4 regions of the Shewanella sp. SP2S2-4 genome follow, and region 1 is predicted to be linked to each of the others. Evidence: predicted binding sites of a transcription regulator. Region 1 holds the regulator's gene; each other region holds the start of a gene.
The links. Region 1 encodes sigma-54, which starts transcription at its own class of promoters, with help from an activator protein. Its sites were predicted from a motif close to GTTGGCACGNNNNTNGNNT; they were not measured.

Region 1 (3,399 bases):
CACTGATGGCGACGAGATCGTTACTGCCTTTGAGTTGCTCAAGCAAAGTGCCGATTAAGGGCAAGGGAAGGTTATCGACACAATAATAGCCGAGATCTTCGAGTACCCTTAGGGCGACAGATTTGCCTGAGCCTGAGCGGCCCGACACTATGACCAGTTTCATCCAGTGATTACCTGATAGAGTTCCGTTTCATCATGCGTCTTGCGTAATTGCTTTAATATTTGCTTGTCGCTCAGCTTTTCGGCCATGCAAGACAAGGTACTTAAGTGCTGCTGACATTGGTCTGCAGGCACCAGTAGTGCAAATAAAATATCAACAGGTTGCTTATCGATAGCATCGAATGCTATCGGCTCTTCACACTTAATGAGTATGGCAATGGGCTGATCTATATCGGCTAGTCGACCATGTGGAATGGCGATGCCGTTACCTATACCTGTGCTCCCCATCTTTTCGCGCGCCACTAGGCTTTCGAATATCTCTTGAGATGAGAGGGTCGGGTACTGGGCAGCGACTAAGTCGCTGATGAGTTCCAGTACCTTTTTCTTGCTGCCCGGAGTGGCGCAGGTAGTGCACTCCGGCCGCAGTATGGTACAAAGTTCCATTATTAGTGTTTTGTTAACTTCTCTTTGTGTTTAATAACCTGACGATCAAGCTTGTCAATCAGGGCGTCTATAGCGGCATACATGTCAGCATGCTCTGAAGTAGCAAAAACTTCACCACCGATAAGATTTATTCTCGCTTCGGCAATCTGTTGCATTTTTTCGACATTGAGCACAACGTGCACATTATTGATCTGTTCGAAATGGCGTTCAAGTTTTGAAAACTTTTCTTCTACATATGCGCGTAACGATTCGGTAATTTCGACATGGTGTCCACTCAGGTTTATTTGCATAGAAACGTCCTCCGATATCCACTGTAGGTTATAAACTTTTACGCTGATTAGAAGGCGGAATGAGCATAGCCTCTCGGTACTTCGCAATGGTTCTGCGGGCTACGTTGATCCCTTGTTCTGCCAGAAGTTGCGCCATCTTACTGTCGCTCAATGGTTTTTTCTGGTTTTCCGCTGCAACCAGTTTCTTAATGAAGGCTCTGATTGCTGTGGATGAGCACTCCCCACCATCGTCAGTACCGACGTGGCTAGAGAAGAAGTATTTTAGTTCAAAAAGTCCCTTAGGGGTATGCATGTATTTCTGGGTAGTCACCCGTGAGATGGTCGACTCATGCATTTCTACCGCTTCGGCAATATCGTTCAGCACCATAGGTTTCATGGCTTCTTCACCGTATTCAAAGAAACCTTGCTGATATTGGACGATACAGTTCGCCACCTTCAACAGGGTATCATTACGGCTCTCTAAACTCTTGATAAACCATTTAGCCTCTTGTAGATGGCCACGAATAAATTGGCTATCGGCTTGGCTTTTAGTGCTGCGCGCCATCGAGGCATAATGTTGGTTTACATTGATTTTTGGCATGCAGTCAGGATTAAGCTCAACCACCCAGCGACCATTTTTCTTCGACACTGACACATCCGGGATGACGTATTCGTCATCGTTGGGCGTAATCAATAAACCTGGGCGGGGATTGAGGGTTTGGATAAGCGCGATGCCGTCCCTTAACTCATCCTCTTTTAATTTAGTCTTACGCATCAACAGCCTAAAGTCGCGGGCGGCGATCAGATCTAAATGATCTTTGATCAACATGCGGGCGTTTTCTAGGTTGGGCGTGTCAGCGGCGAAATGCGACAGTTGGATCAACAGGCACTCGCTTAAATCGCGGGCGGCAACACCAATGGGATCAAAATGTTGAATGCGCTTGAGTACGGCTTCGACTTCGTCGAGCTCGACCTCCGAATTGCCCATGGCTTCGAGGATTTCGTCAGTACTTTGGGTGAGATAGCCTTGATCGTCGATGGCATCAATAATGGCGGTGGCAATGGCTAAATCGGTTTCAGAAAACGGCGTGAGGTTTTTTTGCCATTCTAAGTGTTCATACAAGCCTTCACTGGTCTCACCTTGGAAGGGCATATCGTCTTCACGACTGCCGCCGGGGCCAGAATTGGGGGAGGCGGTAAACACTTCATCCCAAGTGGTGTCCATGGGCAGTTCGTCGGGCATGGACTCTTTCGTGAGCGACTCTGCCGTATCTATGGTGGAGCTGTCTTTCTCTGGCGGCAGAGTGCTCGATTCACTGAAATCCGTATCGGAAAGCGTTTGGTTTACAGGGTCTTTAGTGGCGTCGAATTGATCCTCTTCCAGCTCGAGAAGGGGATTAGAATCTAAGGCTTGCTGGATCTCTTGCTGCAGTTCTAATGACGACAGTTGCAACAGACGAATGGCCTGTTGTAATTGTGGCGTCATGGTTAACTGTTGACCCAGTTTGAGCTGGAGTGACGCTTTCATGTTACCGCTGATCCCTACGTTATTATTGTTGGATGAGGTCGCTTGTTATCATCTTGAGTGGAGCCCAATGCTGGCACAAATTGCCTCCATTGGCTCCGCTTGATTAACTATAGCCTGAATTGTTCACCTAAGTACACAGCCCTAACTTGCTGATTGTCTAAGATCTCTGCAGGTGTTCCTTCGGCAATCAGGTTTCCGTGACTCACAATATAGGCATGTTCACACACATCTAATGTCTCGCGAACATTATGGTCGGTGATCAACACGCCAAGGCCACGACTTTTGAGCTGTTCGATAATCTTTTTGATGTCGATAACCGAAATCGGATCGACACCAGCAAAGGGTTCATCGAGCAAAATGAACTTAGGATTTGCTGCTAACGCCCGTGCAATTTCGACACGGCGACGTTCGCCACCCGACAATGACATGCCTTGGCTGTCACGGATGTGGGTGATGTGGAATTCTTCGAGCAGATGCTCGAGTTGTTCTTCCCTTTGCTCTTTTTTTAATTCTTTGCGCGTTTGCAGTACGGCCATGATGTTGTCATGGACGGTCAGCTTACGGAAGATACTGGCTTCCTGCGGCAAGTAACCTATGCCTTTGCGGGCGCGCAGGTGCATAGGATCTGCGGTTAAATCATCATCGTCGATAAAGATGTGGCCTTTATCGCTTTTAACCAGACCGACGACCATGTAAAAGGTGGTGGTTTTACCCGCGCCGTTCGGGCCGAGCAGTCCAACAACTTGACCTGTCTTTACCGTTAGACTGACGTCTTTAACCACTTGGCGACTCTTATAACTCTTTGCCAGATTTTGTGCTCTTAGGGTGATTTGGGTCATTTAGAGTCCTGCTTTTTCACAGGTTTATCCGCTGGCGCGTCTGGTTTGGCATCATCTTGATAGCTTTCAGGCTGAATAATAGTGATCACGCGATCGTCACCACTACCTGTGCTCTCAGCAATCAATTTTTGCTGGATAATGTTATAGCGGATCAAATTAC
Region 2 (3,399 bases), on a different contig from region 1:
AATTGTTGCTTTTTAAATTAAACGGTCGTCAACGGTTTGGGATTAACGTGTTTAAGGTGAAAGAAGTACTGCAGTGCCCGCCACTGACAACTTTGCCTAAACTTAATCCTTATGTTAAAGGTGTCGCGCATATTCGCGGTACGACTATTTCAGTTATTGATCTGAGTGCGGCAACAGGTGGTAGACCTTTAGCGAGTACTGAAAACTGTTTCATCATTATTTCTGAATATAACCGTAGCGTTCAAGGTTTCTTGGTCAGTTCTGTTGAGCGGATTATCAACATGAATTGGGAAGCGATTATGCCTCCGCCGCAAGGTGCCGGTCGTTATTCTTATCTGACGGCTGTAACTGAGATTGAAGGTGAATTGGTTGAAATTCTCGATGTAGAAAAAATCTTAGATGAGATTTCACCGGTTAAAACTGCCATCAGTGAAGAAGCCAATGAAAAGCTGACCCTCGACAGAACCCAGCATTATCATATTATGGTTATCGATGATTCTGCCGTGGCGCGTAAGCAGATTATTCGTTCACTCGAGTCATTGAACTTACAAATTGATACCGCAAAAGATGGCCGAGAAGCATTAGATAAGCTCAAAGAAATCGCCAAAGAAATGGACAATGTTGCCGATGAAATCCCTCTTATTATCTCAGACATTGAGATGCCTGAGATGGATGGTTATACCCTGACCGCGGAGATCCGAGATGATCCTAAGCTCAAGCATATTAAAGTGGTACTGCATACGTCGTTAAGTGGAGTATTCAATCAGGCAATGGTTCAAAAAGTGGGGGCCAATGACTTTATCGCTAAGTTTAATCCCGACGAACTGGCTGCTGCAGTGAATAAGCACTTAAGTTTGTAAGTTCAGTAGTTAGTACCTATATATGCTTTACGCTATAATCTCGACTTTGTAACATGATGGTTTCGCACTGATTTTGGTGCTTGCAATAGGATTTAGGATGTGAATGTGCCAAATAAATCACTCGCTGAGGCTGAATATAATCAATTTAGGTTGTTCTTAGAGCAACACAGCGGCATCGTACTGGGTGAAAATAAGCAATATCTGGTGCGCAGTCGTCTTGCTCCTTTAATGGGGAAATATAACCTGCCATCCTTATCCGATGTGGTTAAGCATTCGATGAAGCCAACGGAACGCGCGCTTCGGGCAGAAGTGATTGATGCTATGACGACCAATGAAACCCTGTGGTTCCGTGATCGTTATCCATTTGAGTTATTGCATAACGTTTTGTTACCTGAGTATAGTCGTTTAGGTCGTCCACTTAAGATTTGGTCGGCCGCGTGTTCGTCCGGGCAAGAACCCTATTCACTGGCGATGACGATTCTTGAGTATCAACAGAAGAAGCCTGGTGCGCTTGCGGGCAGTGCGTCAATTCAAGCCACTGATTTATCGCCTTCCATGTTGGAACGTTGCAAAAATGCTGAGTACGATAGCTTGGCATTAGCGCGCGGTTTATCCGAAGAGCGTAAGCGTCAGTTTTTTGATGCTTTACCTTCAGGCAATATGAAGTTAAAGGATAATGTTAAGCGTTTGGTGAACTTTAGGGCACATAACCTGCTTGAGAGTTATAGCTTACTTGGTAAGTTCGACATTATTTTTTGCCGCAATGTGCTGATTTATTTTGCGCCTGAGGCAAAGGCAAAAATTTTGCGGCAATTCGCTGCCGCTCTTAATCCCAAAGGGATCTTATTTCTTGGTGCTTCTGAATCTATAGCTGGTTTAACGGATGAGTTTGACATGGTCCGTTGTAATCCTGGGATTTATTACCAGAAAAAGACTTAAGTTTGCTTCTTTAAAGAAAATTACCGACATTTGTCGGTAATTTTTTACCCATCACTTGCTCATCCCCATTGTTATTCTCATTATTCCACTATGTTGGCACATGAATTGCTTTATTTCCGTGAGTAACACGAGGAGGCAATTTTATGGCGATCAATTTTGATAATGCACTGGGTGTGCATCAGTACACTCTCGGTATTAGAGCGCAGCGAGCTGAAGTCATTTCGAGCAATATCGCTAACGCCGATACGCCACATTATAAAGCCCGTGATGTTGATTTTTCTGCGGCAATGCAGGCCGCCCGTGGCCAACAACAGCAGCGTAATAGTCTTGAAATGCAAGAGTCAGACAAGCATTTTGGTCTTGCTGAGTTGACGGGTCAATTTGTTAAGTTCCGTGTGCCAAATCAACCCGATACCGGTGATGGCAATACCGTTGATATCCAACAGGAACAATCGGCATTCATGCAAAATGCCCTTGAATATCAAATGTCATTAGGCTTTTTAGACAGTAAGTTTAGTGGCATGAAGAAAGCGCTGAGAGGGGATTAATCATGAGTTTATTTAGCATATTTGATGTTGCTGGCTCTGGAATGTCGGCTCAATCGGTCAGGTTGAACACCACGGCGAGTAACATAGCTAACGCTGATTCCGTCTCGAGTAGCGTAGATAAGACCTATCGTTCCCGTCATCCTATTTTTGAAGCTGAAATGGCCAAAGCCCAAAGTCAGCAACAAGCCTCTCAAGGTGTTGCGGTAAAAGGCATTGTTGAAAGTGATAAACCACTACTAAAAGAATACTCGCCCGATCATCCAATGGCGGATGCGGACGGCTTTATTTATAAACCGAATGTTAATGTCATGGAAGAAATGGCAGATATGATTTCTGCTTCGCGCTCATATCAAATGAATGTACAGGTCGCTGAAGCAGCTAAGTCTATGCTGCAACAAACACTTGGGATGGGTAAATAACATGTGTTACTTAGGAGGTAAGCTGTGAGCCTCATTAATCAAATTAACCAAGCATCGACGCAGACGGCTCAAAATAAGAGTCAATCAAATGCTGTGACGACCAATTCATCAACCAGTTCAACGGGTAATCCGTTTCTTGATGGCATACGACTGCCAAAAGATTCGATAGTACCGGAAGCGAAAAGCCAACAGTTAACTCAAGATGACTTTTTCTCGTTATTAAGCCAACAGTTATCGATGCAGGACCCTTTTAAGCCCGTCGACAACGACCAAATGATTGCGCAGATGGCATCATTTTCGACAGTTGATGGTATCAGTAAGTTAAATGATGAAATAGTTAACTTAAACAGTGTTATGACGTCGAGCCAAGCACTGCAGGCATCGGGACTCGTTGGTCGCAAGGTGTTGATCCCAACTGATACTGGCAATATTTCAGCTGAAAGCCCAACGATGAAAGGTGTGGTCAGTACCCCTAATAAAATTCCAGAGATTACTGTGCGTGTTGAAGATGAGAAGGGCCAAGTTGTGACCACCTTTAAAGTCGATGGCAGTGACGGTGGTAACGTCGATGTGAACTGGGATGGTTTAGATAAAGATGGAAAACCTGTGACCGCAGGCAACTATACGATTAAG
Region 3 (3,399 bases), on a different contig from region 1:
TGTGGGTAAAGGCCAACGTATGGGCTTGTTTGCTGGTTCTGGTGTGGGTAAGAGTGTGCTCTTAGGCATGATGACCCGCGGTACCACTGCCGATATTATTGTGGTTGGGCTGGTGGGCGAACGTGGCCGTGAAGTCAAAGAGTTTATTGAAGAAATTCTTGGGGACAAAGGTCGAGCGCGTTCTGTTGTTGTTGCCGCGCCTGCGGATACCTCGCCGCTAATGCGCCTGCGCGCCTGTGAAACCTCGACTCGCATTGCAGAATACTTTCGCGATTTAGGTTATAACGTCTTGTTATTAATGGATAGTTTGACGCGCTACGCCCAAGCGCAGCGTGAAATTGCTTTGGCTGTGGGTGAGCCGCCAGCCACCAAAGGCTATCCGCCTTCAGTGTTTGCAAAGCTGCCGCGTTTAGTTGAGCGCGCCGGTAACGGTGGCCCAGGCCAAGGTTCAATTACGGCATTTTATACTGTGTTGACGGAAGGGGACGATCAACAGGATCCCATTGCCGATGCATCGCGGGCGATCCTAGATGGTCACATAGTCTTGTCACGTTCGCTTGCGGACTCTGGGCATTATCCCGCCATTGATATTGAAGCTTCTATTAGCCGAGTCGCGCCTATGGTGATCTCCAATGAACATTTGGAAGCGATGCGCCGCGTGAAACAAACCTATTCCTTGTATCAGCAAAATCGGGATTTGATTTCAATTGGTGCTTATGCCCAAGGAAGCGATCCTCGAATTGACAATGCGATACGACTGCAGCCAGCAATGAATGCTTTTTTACGCCAAACCATGCGTGATGCATTTAGCTTTGCCGATAGCCAAGTCATGCTCGGGCAACTTGCCGCACAGTGCAAATAATGGCGTCATCGAATTAATCGAGGTCTAGTATGGCTAACGCCGATCCCTTGTTGTTAGTGTTAAAGCTCGCCAATGATGCCGAAGAACAAGCGGCGTTATTGTTAAAGTCGGCGCAGTTAGAGTGTCAAAAGCGGCTGAATCAACTCAGTGCACTCAATAACTATCGCTTAGAATACATGAAGCAAATGCAATCCCAGCAAGGCCAAGCCATTAGTGCCAGTCACTATCACCAGTTTCATCGCTTTATTCGTCAGATTGATGACGCTATTACTCAGCAAAATCGCGTTGTGGCCGACGGTGAAAAACAAAAAGAATATCGACAACAGCATTGGTTGGAAAAACAGAAAAAACGTAAGGCAGTGGAATTACTCTTAGCGAGTAAAGAGAAGAAGCGCCAAGTTGTTGAACAAAAACGGGAGCAGAAAATGACCGATGAATTTGCTTCTCAGCAGTTTTATCGCCGTCATCAGCGTTAGTGTAATGGTGCGTTAAATGATCGGTATCTTTTCCATTCACTAACCTCTATGAGTTCAGTTTTCTGTTGCCGCTTATGGTGCAGAACATTTGTTCGACTTTTTTCCCTGAGTTTTATTCTTTTCAATATGCCGCAGTAAAAACTGAAGTTTTGGCATCTTATTTGCTTTGATTTAGTCCATGACCCTGCAACCGCAGTGTTTAATTGACGTTTCTACCTAGCCATTTTCTTTTTCTGCTGGGTGATGTTTGGGAGCACTTATGCAACAAATGACCAATATCCTGTTGAGTAAAACAGGCAACTCTGCGGCCAATTCCGCTAAGACATCTTCCCAAGAGTCTAATAATGAAGACTTTTCATCTACACTTGCGTCTGTCTCCGCTAGCTCATTTTCTATTTCCGCGCCTAAAAAGGCTGTCGCGAATACTGACGATAAAGTGCAGATCGCCTCTACTGATAAAGTAAAAGATAAAGACATATCAACGGATGACGCTGACGTTAATCTTATCTTCGCCCAGATCAGTATGGCAAATGACATGAAGAAAACGGCATCAGAGGGAGAGAGTTTGCCGTTTGGCTCTTCCCAAGAGGACAATAATGAGTCTGGTGATACTTTGTTGGAAAGCGATGCTCTCAGTACCGTTGAGTTGACGGGTATACAAGCATCAATGAAAGCGATGAACACTGAGTTTCCTATTGTCGACATCACAGGCCCAGTACAAGGCAAATCAGATATTTTAGCGTCAAGTGAAGTAGACTTGGTAACTGAGAAGGGTGAGCGCAAGTCTTCAAACGGCGAACTATCTGGCCTACAAAAGATGTTAGATACTGACATTTCATTTTCCGCAGAACTCAAAAAGTTAACTGACCAGTTTCAACTAAATACTGCGTCATCAGATGAGACTGATAGCACTAATAATGTGTCTACGGATAAAGTATCAGTTGAGACATTGCCAATTGAAAATATACGGGCTGACAAAGACGCAGCCGACGAATTATCTGTTGAAGCAATACAGGGGAAGAAAGTTTTACTTGATGAGGCGGTAGAGGCATTAAAATCACAGTCGTCTATGGATAAAAGCCTTGAATCACATTTCGCCTCTCTCAAGGCACAAGTTATTTCGCCGAACAGTAAAACATCTGAAAGTTTAGACTTATCAGAGCTTGAAAATACAGCAGAAACAGCACCATCAAAAATTTTAGAAAGCGTGATATTGAAAGACGCTGATGTGACTGAACTTAAAGACGATAAATCATTTTCAACTGATAAATATGCGAATCAAGTTGCGAGTGTAAACGCTGAACTGCGGGGAGCAAGGTTGGATCTTAATTCTGAGGCACTGCGAACTTCTGACGACGTAGATGAATCAATGTTGAAGTTTAGCCCTGCGAGTCAAACTTTGCAGTCTGAAACCCTAGCATCATCGACTACTAAGAATGAAATGGCTGCAACATCTTTAATCGCTGATGAAATAGTTGATACATTGGACTTGGCAAGTTCCAAGCTGATTGATACTTCTAGCACGGACGAGGTCGATGCTGATACTGTTTCTGTAGAGAGTAATAAACCAACAGTTCGCAATGTTGAGATTACGATACCCCAGCAAGTAAGCCGAAATGCTAATGTCGATATTGCGGTTAGCAAAGTAGAAGTTCAGCCTATAGTTACAACACTGGATACACAGAATATCTTAGGTAACGCAGTTGATCCGAAGGATAGCGCAATGACTGATACCGAGATCAATGTTGATGTTTCAAAAGTAGCAATGGATGCGGGTACTTTGCTAAAGGATGCGAAATACAGTGTGACACTCGATGCTCAAAGAGACGTTAAGCCATTCATTATGGGAGATGAAGACAAGGTATCAACGACTGACATTAAGTCATTTTCTGCTTTAGCTCAGTCATCGACGCCACTACAAGTCAATCGTCAGGAAACGATGCAAGTTCAGTTGTCATTACGCCAAGGTGTCGAACAACAAAACCAAATGCAAGAGATGATCCAACGGTTTTCACCTGTGATGAAGCAACAGTTGATCACTATGGTGAGTCAAGGTATTCA
Region 4 (3,399 bases), on a different contig from region 1:
AAGGGATCATCCGCAAGGGGTTTCTTTTGCGTCGAGCTACAGGCTGCAAGCAATAACGCGACGGCCACCACAAGATATCTAGCCATGATGTTTGCCTCTATAAATTCTGAGTCACATAAGACAGCATCTGATCTACCGCAGAAATCACTTTGGAGTTCATCTCGTAAATGCGCTGACTTTCGATAAGGTTCACCAGTTCTTCGGTCACGTTAACGTTAGAGGTTTCTAATGCGCCTTGACGAATCGCTCCCATACCATCTAACGAAGCGGTACCTTGAATTGGCGTGCCGCTCGCACCAGTTTCCGTGTATAAGTTTTGCCCCATGGGATCTAGACCCGATGGATTAATAAAATCCGTCATAGTCAACTGACCCACAACTTGGTTCTCTGCTGTACCTGGGGTTTTCACTGAAACTTCACCCTCCGCGGAAACGGTAATACTGGTCGCATTGTCAGGAATAGTGATCGCGGGTTGCAGCAAGTAGCCAGAACCGGGTGTCACAATCTGGCCCGTATCGTCTAAGGTAAACTGACCGTTTCGGGTATAGGCCGCAGTACCATCGGGTAGCTGGATTTCAAAAAAGCCGGGGCCTTCAATCATCAGATCCAATGAGTTATCCGTAGTCAGCATGTTGCCTTGGGTAAACATTTTCTGCGTGGCGACGACTTTGGTACCCGCACCTATGTTTAACCCATTAGGTAACTTAGTGTTAGAAGCGCTGACACCGCCCGCTTGGTTAACTGTTTGGTAAAGCAAATCTTCAAATACTGCGCGACTTTTCTTGTAGCCCACAGTGCTGGCGTTCGCCACGTTGTTCGAGATCACCGCAATGTCAGTTTGCTGTGCGTCTAAGCCAGTTTTACTAATCCATAACGCCGGATGCATAATCTATCTCCTAACTAATACGCATTAATGAAGATGAAGCGCGATCATTCTCTTCCGCGGTTTTCATCATCTTGACTTGCAATTCAAACTGACGCTGAAGGTCAATCAAAGACACCATTTCATCGACAGGGTTAACGTTACTGCCTTCCACTGCGCCACTTTCAACTGCGACGAAAGGATCAGCTGGTGCTGGTTCTCCTGACATTTGTCGAAATAATCCATCTTCACCACGCATCATCTGCGCATTACCGGGATTAACGAGTTTCAAGCGACCAACTTCTTCCACCACTTCAGCGGTAGCGCCCTGAGGTCGAACAGAAATAATGCCATCCTGAGAAATTGAAACCTTCTCAATAGGGAGCGGCAACACTATGGGGCCCGCATCTCCCATAACAGGATTTCCCCTGTCATTGTGTAGTAAACCCGTAGAGTCGAAACTTAAACTGCCTGAGCGGGTATAGGCTTCACTGCCATCTTTTGCCTGCACGGCAAACCAGCCGTCGCCTTTAATGGCAACATCGAGATCTCGTCCAGTGGTTTTTATGGGACCAGAGCGAAAATTAGCTGACGGAGATTCTGTCATCGCAAATACCCTGGAAGGCAACCCTTCACCGAAGGCTTGCATTGAGCGAGCTTGTGCCATATCGGATTTAAAACCGTCGGTATTAGCATTGGCTAAGTTGTTCGCACGGAGCGCCAGCTCATTCATATTTTGCTTGGCGCCACTCATGGCGACATAAAGGAATTTGTCCACAGACTGCTCCGTCAAATTTTCTACATGACAATAGCAAAGCAAGCATCGTGCCAATAAAGTTGACGTTTAATTTACTGATAGAATTGAAGAATAAGGAAATGAAGTGAATTGATAGCAGGATAAAGGCTAAGTGTTGCCACTGGCGGCAACACTTAGTCAAACAATGTAATGATTAGCGGATTTGTAATACGGTTTGTTGCAGTGTGTTGTTCACTTCAAGGGTACGAGAGTTCGCTTGGAAGTTACGCTGCGCCGAAATCAAATCGACCAGTTCAGTGGTCAAATCGATATTCGATTGCTCTAACGCCGATGAACTTATGCTACCAAAAGTACCACTGTTTGCCTCACCAGCAAGAGCTGGACCAGAATTCAAACTGGCTTTCCACGACGTATTACCTACTTGTGTTAAACCTTGTTCGTTAGCAAATCGAACCAAGGCAACTCGTGCTAAAGGCACAGTTGAACCGTTCGAGTAACTTGCAGTAATTAAACCATCAGCACCAATTTCAACGTTAGTTAAACGACCAACAGTAGTACCGTCTTGTGTTAACTCTGTTGCCGCAAAAGGAGCAGCATATTGCGTTGGCGCATTAAACTTAATTGTTAAGTCTTGAGTTCCATCCGCTCCAGCACCTAAAACGCCTGCACCACCCACCCCTAAAGTCTCAGTCTTAACGACCGCTGGATCACTACCGGTATAGACACCAACAGAATTGAACTTAAGTACAGAGCCCTTCCAACCGCTAGTTGTTTGCGCTGTACCGGTTGAGTCAGGGTTACCATCGCCCGTAGTATCCGTTTGATAAGTACCAGCAGCACCAGCTAGATCGACTTGTTTACCATCAATAGCGTAATAAGCCACCCAATTGCTCTCTCCATTATAAGAGGCATCATTAGGCTTAACAAAATAGGTTGTCATGATATGTGGCTCACCGAGTGAGTCATACATAGTCATTGAGGTAACGTTATTGTATGTCTTAGGGTCTAGAGGATCGAATGCAGCAGGGTCAAGGGTACTTTCCTTAGCATTTAGATTCATTTGTAAACTGACATTTTCAGTTTTTACTGGGCTACCTGCAGTATCAGGGATCTGCACTGGTTTCGCTGTAGTCAAACTTACCGATGTCGAATTACCATCTTTATCCACAGGGAATGTCTGCAAAAAATTACCAGCAGAATCCACCATGTAGTTATTTGAATCGACTTTAAATGCCCCAGCTCGAGTAAATGAATGGTCAAGACTGCCTATTTCAGAAGCAGTGACAAAAAAACCACCACCTTTAATTGCCATATCGAGTGAATTACTTGTCAACTGTAAGCTGCCTTGATGGAATTGCTGGGCGACTTGACTCGTTGCAACACCACCACCGACAGCAGTTTTAGAATTTGAAAAGATAGAATTAGCGTAAACATCCGCAAATTCAGCACGAGACTCTTTAAAGCCAATGGTATTCGCATTCGCAATGTTGTTCGCCGTGGTGTTTAAATCTTTCTGTGCGGCAGAAATGCCACTCAATGCAATGTTAAACGACATAATTCACCTCTACTTTTGACTCTATTCAATTGCGGACAACTAACGCCCAATTCGGATTCTAAAAAATTATCTTGTATAAATTTAAGTTTCAGACACAGCTAACACATCGGTTAGCTTGATCCCCATACCGCCTCTCAAGTTGAGAATGGCGCCAGTACTGGCCGTACCAAGAGAGACACTGGTCACATGGGCATAAGTTGAAACAGGCAGTTCTTGGGATTTTCC

Region 2: the regulator sigma-54 is predicted to act here: its motif matches at 1,892-1,910, upstream of flgB (flagellar basal body rod protein FlgB).
Region 3: the regulator sigma-54 is predicted to act here: its motif matches at 1,487-1,505, upstream of Q4Q54_RS11415 (flagellar hook-length control protein FliK).
Region 4: the regulator sigma-54 is predicted to act here: its motif matches at 1,677-1,695, upstream of flgF (flagellar basal-body rod protein FlgF).

The regions. Positions count from the first base shown of each region.
Region 1 is NZ_JAUOER010000011.1:31,852-35,250, forward strand. It holds gene rapZ (RNase adapter RapZ) at 1-163, opposite strand, end outside; gene ptsN (PTS IIA-like nitrogen regulatory protein PtsN) at 160-603, opposite strand; gene hpf (ribosome hibernation promoting factor) at 606-893, opposite strand; gene Q4Q54_RS10640 (RNA polymerase factor sigma-54) at 922-2,400, opposite strand; gene lptB (LPS export ABC transporter ATP-binding protein) at 2,508-3,239, opposite strand; gene lptA (lipopolysaccharide transport periplasmic protein LptA) at 3,236-3,399, opposite strand, start outside.
Region 2 is NZ_JAUOER010000012.1:47,538-50,936, reverse strand. It holds gene Q4Q54_RS11555 (chemotaxis protein CheV) at 1-860, shown strand, start outside; gene Q4Q54_RS11550 (CheR family methyltransferase) at 960-1,799, shown strand; gene flgB (flagellar basal body rod protein FlgB) at 1,943-2,347, shown strand; gene flgC (flagellar basal body rod protein FlgC) at 2,350-2,766, shown strand; gene flgD (flagellar hook assembly protein FlgD) at 2,791-3,399, shown strand, end outside.
Region 3 is NZ_JAUOER010000012.1:20,941-24,339, reverse strand. It holds gene fliI (flagellar protein export ATPase FliI) at 1-862, shown strand, start outside; gene fliJ (flagellar export protein FliJ) at 892-1,338, shown strand; gene Q4Q54_RS11415 (flagellar hook-length control protein FliK) at 1,598-3,399, shown strand, end outside.
Region 4 is NZ_JAUOER010000012.1:44,121-47,519, forward strand. It holds gene flgH (flagellar basal body L-ring protein FlgH) at 1-86, opposite strand, end outside; gene flgG (flagellar basal-body rod protein FlgG) at 98-886, opposite strand; gene flgF (flagellar basal-body rod protein FlgF) at 897-1,640, opposite strand; gene flgE (flagellar hook protein FlgE) at 1,813-3,174, opposite strand; gene flgD (flagellar hook assembly protein FlgD) at 3,256-3,399, opposite strand, start outside.